DNA from 3 places in the Sphingomonas pollutisoli genome. Region 1 is predicted to be linked to each of the others. Evidence: riboswitches for the same ligand, from Rfam matches in the RefSeq annotation. Region 1 holds a riboswitch; each other region holds the start of a gene.

Region 1 (3,269 bases):
GCCAGGATTTGAGCGGTGCGCGGCGTGCCCGGCCATATCTTGAGGCTGAGCATTGCCGCATACGGAAGGTCGAAAGCCCATAGCTGGCGCGTCCCGAACCCGCAGAGCAGCGCGAGCGCCGCACGCATCGCGCCGCCATGCGTGACGACCAGAGTCGCGCGCGGCGGCAACGCCGCGATCGCCGCCCCGACCCGCGCCAGCAGCGCCGACCAGCGCTCGCCGCCCGGCGGCGGGGCAGCGTCGGGGTCGTCCCAGAAGCGGCTGAGCGCAGCCGGATCGATCGCGCTGGTCGCGAGTCCGTCCCACGCGCCGAAATCGAGCTCGCGCCAGCGCGGGTCGACCACGACGGGCACGCCGAGATCATCGCCGATCGCCCGCGCCGCAAGCCGGGCACGCGCGAGGTCGGAACTTACCACCCCCGCCACATCCAGATCGCTGGCCTGATCGCGGCACGCAAGGATGCCCTCGGGCGTGGGCGCGACATCGCTTCGCCCGATCAGCAGTCCGGTCTGCTCGGGCGCGCCGTGGCGGAGCAGGTGGAGGACGAACGGCGTCATCCCGCGCCGAATACGCCGGCCTCGGCGAAGGTCGCCATCTCATCGTGCGCGGCAATGGCCGCGCGGACGATCGTGGCCGCCACCGCCGCGCCGCTCGCCTCGCCAAGCCGCATGTCGAGGCGGAGGATCGGCTCCAACCCAAGCGCGGCGAGCACCCGCCCGTGCCCCGGCTCGAGCGAGCAATGCCCCGCGAGACAATGCGCGATCGACGCGGGCGCCGCAGCCGCGAGCGGTGCCACCGCCGAACAACAGATGAACCCGTCGAGCAGCACTGGCACGCGCAGGTGCCGCGCGCGCAACACGGCGCCCGCGATCGCGGCGATTTCGCGTCCGCCGACCCGGCGCAACGTCTCGAACGCGGTCATCGGCGCACCGGCGTGAAACGCCAGCGCGCTGTCCACCACGGCGACCTTGCGCGCGACGCCGGCGCCATCAACCCCCGTGCCTGGTCCGACCCAGTCGGTCCCGCTGCCGCCGAGCGCGCGCGCGCATAGCGCGGCGGCGGCGGTGGTGTTGCCGATCCCCATCTCGCCCAGCACGAGCAGGTCGAGCCCCGGCTCGACGCTCGCGGCGCCGGCGGAAAGCGCGGCGAGGCATTCCGCCTCGCTCATTGCCGGCGCGGCCGTGAAGTCGGCGGTCGGCCGATCGAGATCGAGCGCGACCACCTTGAGGTCGAGCCCCGCCGCGCCTGCGAGCGCGTTGATCGCCGCGCCGCCGTGTTCGAAATTCGCGACCATCTGCGCGGTGACCGCCGGCGGGAAGGCGCTTATGCCGTGCGCGACGACACCGTGATTGCCCGCGAATACGACAGCATGGGCGCGGTCAATCCGTGGGCGCGAGCGCGCCTGCCAGCCGGCGAAGAACACCGCGATGTCTTCGAGCCGCCCGAGCGAACCCGGTGGTTTGGTGAGTTGCGCCTGCCGCGCACGCGCCTCTCCAATCGCGTCCGCGTCGGGCGTGATCGGCGCCGCCAGCGCCGTCTCGAAATCGTGAAGCGTCGCGAAGGTCATTCCGCGACGAACCCGGCCGGCGGGGTGCGGGTGATGAAATGCCCCTTCACCCCCTGCGGCCAGCGCGCGAAGGGCACGCGGCCATGCTCGCTCGCGGCATATTCGACCGCATAGTCGAGGATCGCGCGCGCCGCCTCGGCGTCTGGCGTGAAGCGGCCGAGCACATAGCCGACCTTGTCGGGCGCGCGCAGGTGGACGGTGCAGAACTCGGTGCAGGCGAACAGGCAGGGCATTTCCTGCACGGAGACCGCCTGATAGCGCGCATCCGACGCCTGTACCGCATGCAGCGCGGCGACCAGCCGCGCGCCGCCGCGCACGCCCGCCGCATCCTCGCGCACATCGGTGGCGTGGCGGCAGGTGTTGCACGCAACCACCGCCGGACCATCTTCGACTCGCCTGAGCATCAGACGCCCACCGCGCAGAGGCACGAACGAACAACGACAAATTGCGACATAGCACCGGCACCCACGACACGGGCCGCGCGCGGTGCGCCATGTCCACGACACGGCGCACCGCGAACCGCGGTCCAACCATGTCGCCTCTCGGGTTCACCCCCGTCCGCCCGGCACACCCTGTCCGCACGAAGGACGACCGCGACGGGCAGGTCTCCTGGCTCGCGGGTCAATGCCGTTCCGCGCCGCCTTCTCGGGGGCTTACGCTCCCAATGGCCTGTGGCGCGGTGGCTCGCCGCTTACAGTTGCAGGGGCAGCCGGGGTTTTCCCGTTCCCTTTTCATCCCCGTCGCCGGGGAACCTGTCGCAGGCGGCGGGGTAATCGCGCTGGCGCGGCGCGTCAATATGCGCGCGCGACCGGCACGATCATGGTGGCTCCGCCATGCCGTTCTATGGCGGCGGTGATCCCGTACACCGCGCGCAGCCGCGCCGGGGTGAGCACGTCGAGCGGGGCGCCGTCGGCGACAATCGCGCCGGCATCCATCAGCAGCAGACGGTCGCAGTACCGCGCCGACATCGTCAGGTCGTGCAGCACCGTCACGACCAGCGCGCCGCCGCGCGCCTCGGCGCGGAGCAGTTCCATCACGTCGATCTGGTGGCCGGGATCGAGCGAGGCGAGCGGCTCGTCGGCGAGCAGCGCGGGGGCCTCGACCGCGAGCGCGCGGGCGAGCAGGACGCGCGCGCGCTCGCCGCCCGACAGCTCGGTGGCGATCCGGTCGCGCAGCTCTGCGACACCGGCGCGCTCCAGCGCTCGCGCCACCGCCGCCGCATCGACGTCACCCAGCCGCGACATCGGCGCGAGATGCGGCAAGCGGCCCAGCGCGACGAGCCGTTCGACCGTGAGCGGCCAGTGCAGCGTCTGGCCCTGCGGCAAATAGGCGAGCGTCCGCGCGACCGCGCCGCGCGCCATCCTCGCGAGCGGAACATCATCGATGCGCACGCTGCCGGTCGCCGGAGCCAGCCCGAGCATCGCGCGCAGCAACGTCGATTTGCCCGCGCCATTCGGCCCGACGATCCCGACCAACGTGCCGGGCGCCAGCACCGCGCGCACGTCACGCACCACCGCTCGTCGCCCGAGCGCCACGCCGACACGGTCGAGCGCGATCGTCACCATAGCCGTCGCTCGCGGATCAGATAGGCGAGGAACACCGGCACGCCGAGAAACGCCGTCACCACCCCGAGCTTGAGCTCGCTGGTCGCCGGGATCAGCCGCACGCCGATATCCGCGCAGGTCAGCAGCACCGCGCCGGC
Region 2 (3,269 bases), 390 kb from region 1:
CCGCGCGCAAGGCATCCATCCCTATCTCCAGATCGGCTTCATGCCGGAGGCGCTGTCGAGCGCGCCGACGGGCGTGCCGTACCGGCACGCCTGGCAGCCTGGCGTCGATTACGGAAAGATCGCGACGGGATGGAGCTATCCACCGAAGGATTACGCGAAATGGGGTGAACTGGTCTATCAATGGACTCGCCATAACGTCGAACGGTATGGCCGCGCTGAAGTCGAGCGCTGGTTTTTCGAAGTCTGGAACGAACCCAATCTCGACTTCTACTGGCGCGGCAGCCCGCAAGATTTCTACAAGATGCACGATTACGCCATCGCCGGAGTACGCCGCGCCTTGCCGACCGCGCGCGTCGGCGGCCCGGACGTGGCGGGCGCGGGCGGCGCTTTCATGGACGGTTTCCTTCAGCACGTCACCGCGGGCAGGAACTATGCGACCGGCCGGATCGGCACTCCGACCGACTTCCTTTCGTTCCACGCCAAGGGCAAGCCCACCATCGTCGATGGGCACGTCCGGATGGGCATCGCCACGCACCTGATGGCGGCTGATGGGGGCTTCACCAAAGTCCTCTCCGTCCCGACCCTCGCCGGCAAGCCCGTCGTCATCGGCGAGAGCGATCCCGAAGGCTGCGCCGCCTGCCCCGGCCCGGAGAATGCCTATCGCAACGGCACGATGTATTCGAGCTATACCGCCGCCAGTTTTGCGCGGATCTGGGAACTTGCCGCCAAGCGCAAGGTCAAGCTGGCAGGCATCATATCCTGGTCGTTCGAATTCGAGGGCCAGCCGTGGTTCGCGGGCTATCGCCAGCTTGCCACCAACGGCGTCGATTTGCCCGTGCTCAACGTCTTCCGCCTGTTCGCGAAGCTCGGCGAGACGCGGCTCGCCAGCACCAGCAGCGCGCAAATCCCGCTTGAGGCCGTGATGGCGAACGGCGTTCGGGGGACGCCGGACGTCGGCACTCTCGCCACCCGCACCGCCGACGGCAAGCTCGCGGTGCTGGTCTGGCACTATCACGACGACGATGTCGCCGGCGCCGACGCGCAGGTCCGCATCAGCCTGACCGGCCTGCGCCGCGCAGCCGCGTCGGCGACGGTGTGGCGCGTCGACCCCACCCACGCGAACGCCTTCGCGGCATGGCGCGCGATGGGTTCGCCGCAGTCGCCCGACGCGGCGCAATACGCCGCGCTGGAAGCCGCGTCACGGATGCACCCCGAGACGGTTGACGTCACCCCGGGCGCAGCCGGCGCGGCGACGCTCGACCTGCCGCTCGCGCGGCAGGGCGTCGCGTTGGTTCTGCTCGACGGCGCGCGCTGAAATCGAGAATTGGCAAGCCGTGCGGCTTGGGTTAGATGCAGCGGCGAAGCCCGTGATCGGGCTTCGATGATCGCGCCGGTGCCCCGCGAGGGGCTTGAATGGGAATGCGGTGCGGGGTTCTCCCCAAATCCGCGGCTGTCCCTGCAACTGTGAGCGGTGAGCGAGGGCATCATGCTCCTTCGGGAGCGGCCACTGGACCGGAGCATCCACGGATGCTCCTTCTGGGAAGGCGATGCCGCAGCGTTGACCCGCGAGCCAGGAGACCTGCCGGCGATAGGGTCGCTCTTGCTTCGGTCCAGGGGATGGCCGCGGCACGGTTCTCCGTCTGAGCGACGAGCCTGTGCGGCTGGGGCTGCACCGGTGCGTGGCACGGGCGGCATTCGGCGCCCGTCCGTCGTCGCGTGCCGAACGAAGTGTTGCCCCGCCCGGTCGTTGCTTGCGCCGCGGGGAAGAGCATGTCCGATCTGTCCAAGGTGCCCGTCACCATCGTCACCGGCTTTCTGGGCGCCGGCAAGACGACGCTCATCAGCCATCTAATCCGCCAAGCGGGGGGGCGCCGGCTGGCGGTCGTCGTCAACGAATTCGGTACTCTTGGCGTCGATGGCGACATTCTGAAGGGTTGCGCGATCCCCGACTGCCCGGCCGAGAATATCGTCGAACTGGCCAACGGCTGCATCTGCTGCACCGTCGCGGACGATTTCATCCCCACCGTGGAGACGTTGCTCGCGCTCGATCCACGCCCGGATCACATCCTCATCGAGACATCGGGCCTCGCGCTGCCGAAGCCGCTGCTGAAAGCCTTCGATTGGCCCGCGATCCGTTCGCGGATCACCATGGACGGCGTGATCGCGCTGGCCGACGCCGAGGCGGTCGCGGCCGGGCGCTTCGCCCCCGACGTGACCGCGCTCGACGCGCAACGTGCCGCCGACCCGAGCATCGACCATGAGACGCCGCTGTCCGAGGTGTTCGAGGACCAGCTCGGCTGCGCCGACCTGGTGCTGCTGACCAAGTGCGATCTCGCCGGTGCCGAAGGTATCGCCACCGCGCGCGCGGTGATCGCGGCCGAGACACGCAAGCCGCTGCCGGTCATCGAACTGGTCGATGGCGTGGTCGATCCGCGCGTCGTGCTCGGTCTCGGTGCGGCGGCGGAGGACGATATCGCCGCGCGGCCCTCGCATCATGACGGCGAGGAGGAACACGAGCATGATGATTTCGACAGCATCGTCATCGAACAGGGCGATATTGTCGCACCTGATGACCTGGCCGGACGCATCGAGGCGATCGGAGCGGGCGGCGACGTTCTGCGCGTGAAGGGCTATGCCGCCGTCGCGGGCAAGCCGATGCGGCTTCTGGTGCAGGCGGTCGGCGCGCGGGTACGCACCCACTACGACCGGCCCTGGGGCGTCGACGAGCCGCGACTGACCCGCTTGGTCGTGATCGCGGAGCGCGGCCGGCTCGATCCGGCGGCGATCCGGGCCGCTCTGACCGCTTGATCCGGCGATGCACGTCATCTTTCGCGAAACGCATGGGCTGGAAGAGACCGCCGCCCCGCGCGATCTTTGGCAGGATGCCGCCGATCTCGTGGTGCTGTCGTTCTCGGACAGCGATCTCGGCGCGTTCGCGGCCGGATGGCGCGCGATGGTGGCTGAGGCCGACGGCCGGGGCCTGCCGAGCCTGCGGCTCGCCAACCTCGCCGAGCTGACGCACCCCCTGTCGGTCGATACCTATGTCGATCGGACGCTCGGGCGCGCGAAAGGCATATTGATCCGGCTGATCGGTGGCGCGGCCTACTGGTCTTATGGATTGCAGCAGATCGAGATGCTGGCCCACCGGAACGGCATCGCACTGGCCGTGGTGCCAGCGGACGGGCGAGCGGATGCCCGGCTCGACGCCGCATCCACCCTGCCGATCCAGACATTGCGCAGGCTCGCGCAGCTTTGCGATATCGGTGGCG
Region 3 (3,269 bases), 370 kb from region 1:
CGATAGGCGGCGACCGTCGCGCTGCCGCGACCGCCGAGGAACACGGCCTTGGCGCCGATCTCGACCTGATCGCCCTTGGCGTTGCTGAACTGAACCTGCCCGGTCGAATAGGTGGTCAGCGTACCCAGCGGGTCCACGCCGGTAGCATATTGGGCATAGAGCGAGAGGGCCTTGGCGGGCTGGTACACGCCGCCGACCCGCCAGGTCGTATTGGATAGCGTCTTGTCGAGCGCGAAGCTCTCGGCGCCCGACGGCGCGATCGTCCAGCGCTTGATGCGGTCCCGTTCATGGCGGACGCCGCCGATGGCCGAGACATGATCGCCTACCTTGAGCCGATCCTCCGCGAAGATCGAAACTTCGCTGGTGCGTGTACGATAGCGCGGCGCGATGCCCTGCGTATCGACGATCGATCCGGGATCGAACGCGATCGGGTCCACCACCGATATCTGTGGGTTCGAACCGAAATTGTGCGAATAGCGCATCTTGATGAGGTTCGCGTCGAACCCGACGACGAAATCGTTGCCGATGCTGTCAGCCAGCGTGGTCCGCCACGTCGCGCTGCCCTGATCGCCCCATTGCGTCTGGTCGTGGACGATGCCGGTCATGCCGGTGCGATAGATCTGCCCGGGTGGGGCAGGGTCTTCGTTGAGGCCATTCGGGCAGAAGCCGTCGGCGGCGATCCAACAATAGCTTTCCAGATTGAGCCAGAACCGCTTGCTCGTTAGCCGGTATGCCTGGTTGCTGAAGGACAGCGCGCCGCTCGGCGTCCAATCGACCTGTACGCTGGTGCGGCTGTCCCGATAGTGCGTGTGGCCGTCGCGCGTATTGTAGTTGCGCTCGCGGATCGCGGGATCGAGGTGGCCGTCGATGAGCGGCGTGCCGAAATAGCGCATCGGCCGCTGATCGCCATAATCGCCCCGCGCGGTAACGATGATCGCGTCGGCCGGCGCCCAGCGCAAAGTGCCCGACAGCGCATAGCCGCTTGACTGCCCGCGATCGACATAACCATCCGAACGCCGATAGCTGCCATCGACGCGGTAGGAGAGCCGGTCGTTCAGCGGCCCACCCATCCCGGCGGCGAGATGGAAGCTGTTCTGCGATCCATAGCCGATTTCGCCCTCGACGGCGGTGCGCTTGGTATCCGGCTTGCGCATGACGACATTGACGGCGCCGCCGAGCGCACCCTGCCCGTAAAGCACGGACGCTGGGCCACTCAGGACGTCGATCCGCTGCACAATCCACGGATCGGTCGGGAAGGTGATCGTGCCGGCGACCGGAAACAGCCGCACGCCGTCGATCAGTTGCAGCACCGAACCTTGGCCGCTGAACCCGCGCGCAGCGAGTGCGGTGCCTCCGTTGCCGAGATTGCCGACGTTGCTGATACCCGGAGCTCGGCTCACCGCCTCGATCACCGACATGTCGCCGCGCGCGCGGATCAGATCGCCCGCGATCGTCGAGAGCGTGGCGGGCGTTTCCAGTGCGGTGAGGCCGAGCCGGCTGCCGGTCGTGTTCGGCGTGGTCAGGCTCGAGCGCTGACGCTCGCCCACTACCAGGATGCTATCCGCGTCGTCGCGGGTGGCAGGCGTCTGCGCGCCCGCCGTCGTGGCGACGACCGTGATGGCCCCCGCCGTGCAAGTCATGAGATTTCGCATTCATACGGTCCCCCGGCGTCGGACGAACCGGGGTGCCTTCCCGCGCGAACGGCGGCAGCCGCGCCGGCCGGACGCCATCGCGACCGTCACGCCTGCCCGTGCGGCCCCCCGCACCTTCGTCGCTCGAACGGAGTTCACCGTGCCGCAGCCACCCCCTGGGCCGAAGCAAGAGCGACCCACGCTGGCAGGTCTCCTGGCTCACGGGTCAACGCTACGATGCACGACCTTCCCAGGCCTCGCGCATACGCGTTCGACCCAGTGGTTGCTTCCGCCCAAGTGGATGGAAGCGATGTGCATCGCGCTCGCCGCTTACAGTTGCAGGGACAGCCTCGGCCTTGGGACGAAATCCCGTACCGCGTTCCCTTTTAAGCCCCTCACGGGGCACCAGCGCGATCATGACGCAAGCGACCTTGAGATCGCTCGCTCGTCCGTCTGGTACTGAAGCGACCAGCGCCACGCAAGCCGCGTCGTTCATCGCGCCCCAACCGAACAGGCCGCCGAGGTCTGCGAGGAAGCGAGTCCGGTCATGCGAAGGCGCGCGTACGGCGAAGCAGATAGGTGTCCATGATCCAGCCGTGCTCGGCCCGCAGCGCGGCACGGCGGCGCACGATCTGCGGCGCGGCCTCCGCCAGCGGACCCGCGATCAGCGCCTGCTGCGGCATGCCGAGGTACGCGCCCCACCAGATCGTCAGGCCGTCGGACACGAGCGCGGTGAAGGCACACGCCCCGTCCAGCATGACCGCGACGCTATCGACGCCGTCCGGCCAGCCGCCGTCACGCAGCCGCCGCCCGGTCGTGATGAGAACCGGCGCGCCGAGCGTGTTGAGCGGGATCGCATGCGCGCCGGTGAGCGCCTGCAGGCTGGTGATGCCGGGCACGACATGGACCCGCATCGCCATTCCATTCGCGCGCAACCGATCCGCGATGCGGAGCGTGCTGTCGTATAGTGAGGGATCGCCCCAGACGAGCAGCGCCAGCCGCCCGCCGTTCGGCAGGTGCATTGCCATCTGCGCCGCCCATGCCGTGGCGATCGCGTCGTGCCAGTCGCCGACCGCGGCGAGATAGTCGCCATCCCGCGCGCGGACGGGAAGATCGAACGCGACGACGCGCACCGGCTTGGTGAGCACTTTGGCGCATAGCGCGCGACGCAAGTCGATCAGCTCGGATTTGGCGTCGTCCTTGCGCGGCAGCAGAATCAGATCGGCCGCGTTCATCGCCGCCTCGGCCTCGCGGGTGAGGTGATCGGGGTTGCCGGTGCCGATGCCGATCAGGTGCAGGTCGATCATCGGTCTTCGGCCGGCGCGATCAGGTGGAAGAACGTGCCCGATACCTGTCCGCGATACGATCCGCTCTCCGCGACCCTGTTACCGTCCGCATCGCTCACGGACGCGAGCGGCGGGTCCGGCTGTTCGAGGATCGTCGAGTAGTGAAATTCATGGCCCCGGAGAGCGGCGCCTCGCGCGAGTCCGGATATCGGTGCCAGCAGGGTGGCGCGGCGATAGCCCAGGTGCATCCGCCGCCGCGCGTAACTGGTCACGAGGCCGAGCAATCCCGCCATGCGGTGGCGTGTCCCGTCGGCGTCGATCAGGCCCTCGCCCAGCGCCATATAGCCGCCGC

The links. Region 1 has a riboswitch for cobalamin ahead of PX554_RS11350 (DUF1636 domain-containing protein). Riboswitches for the same ligand answer to the same signal wherever they lie in the genome.
Region 2: linked by a shared signal. The riboswitch ahead of cobW (cobalamin biosynthesis protein CobW) and the one ahead of PX554_RS11350 (DUF1636 domain-containing protein) in region 1 are both predicted to bind cobalamin.
Region 3: linked by a shared signal. The riboswitch ahead of PX554_RS09645 (TonB-dependent receptor) and the one ahead of PX554_RS11350 (DUF1636 domain-containing protein) in region 1 are both predicted to bind cobalamin.

The regions. Positions count from the first base shown of each region.
Region 1 covers NZ_JARFNJ010000004.1:437,982-441,250, forward strand. The annotation lists gene PX554_RS11340 (histidine phosphatase family protein) at 1-557, opposite strand, end outside; gene cobT (nicotinate-nucleotide--dimethylbenzimidazole phosphoribosyltransferase) at 554-1,567, opposite strand; gene PX554_RS11350 (DUF1636 domain-containing protein) at 1,564-1,971, opposite strand; cobalamin riboswitch at 2,150-2,338, opposite strand; gene PX554_RS11355 (ABC transporter ATP-binding protein) at 2,359-3,132, opposite strand; gene PX554_RS11360 (FecCD family ABC transporter permease) at 3,126-3,269, opposite strand, start outside.
Region 2 covers NZ_JARFNJ010000004.1:52,755-56,023, forward strand. The annotation lists gene PX554_RS09580 (GH39 family glycosyl hydrolase) at 1-1,315, shown strand, start outside; cobalamin riboswitch at 1,375-1,601, shown strand; gene cobW (cobalamin biosynthesis protein CobW) at 1,771-2,808, shown strand; gene cobN (cobaltochelatase subunit CobN) at 2,816-3,269, shown strand, end outside.
Region 3 covers NZ_JARFNJ010000004.1:66,064-69,332, reverse strand. The annotation lists gene PX554_RS09645 (TonB-dependent receptor) at 1-1,652, opposite strand, end outside; cobalamin riboswitch at 1,819-2,056, opposite strand; gene cobF (precorrin-6A synthase (deacetylating)) at 2,177-2,938, opposite strand; gene PX554_RS09635 (cobyrinic acid a,c-diamide synthase CobB) at 2,935-3,269, opposite strand, start outside.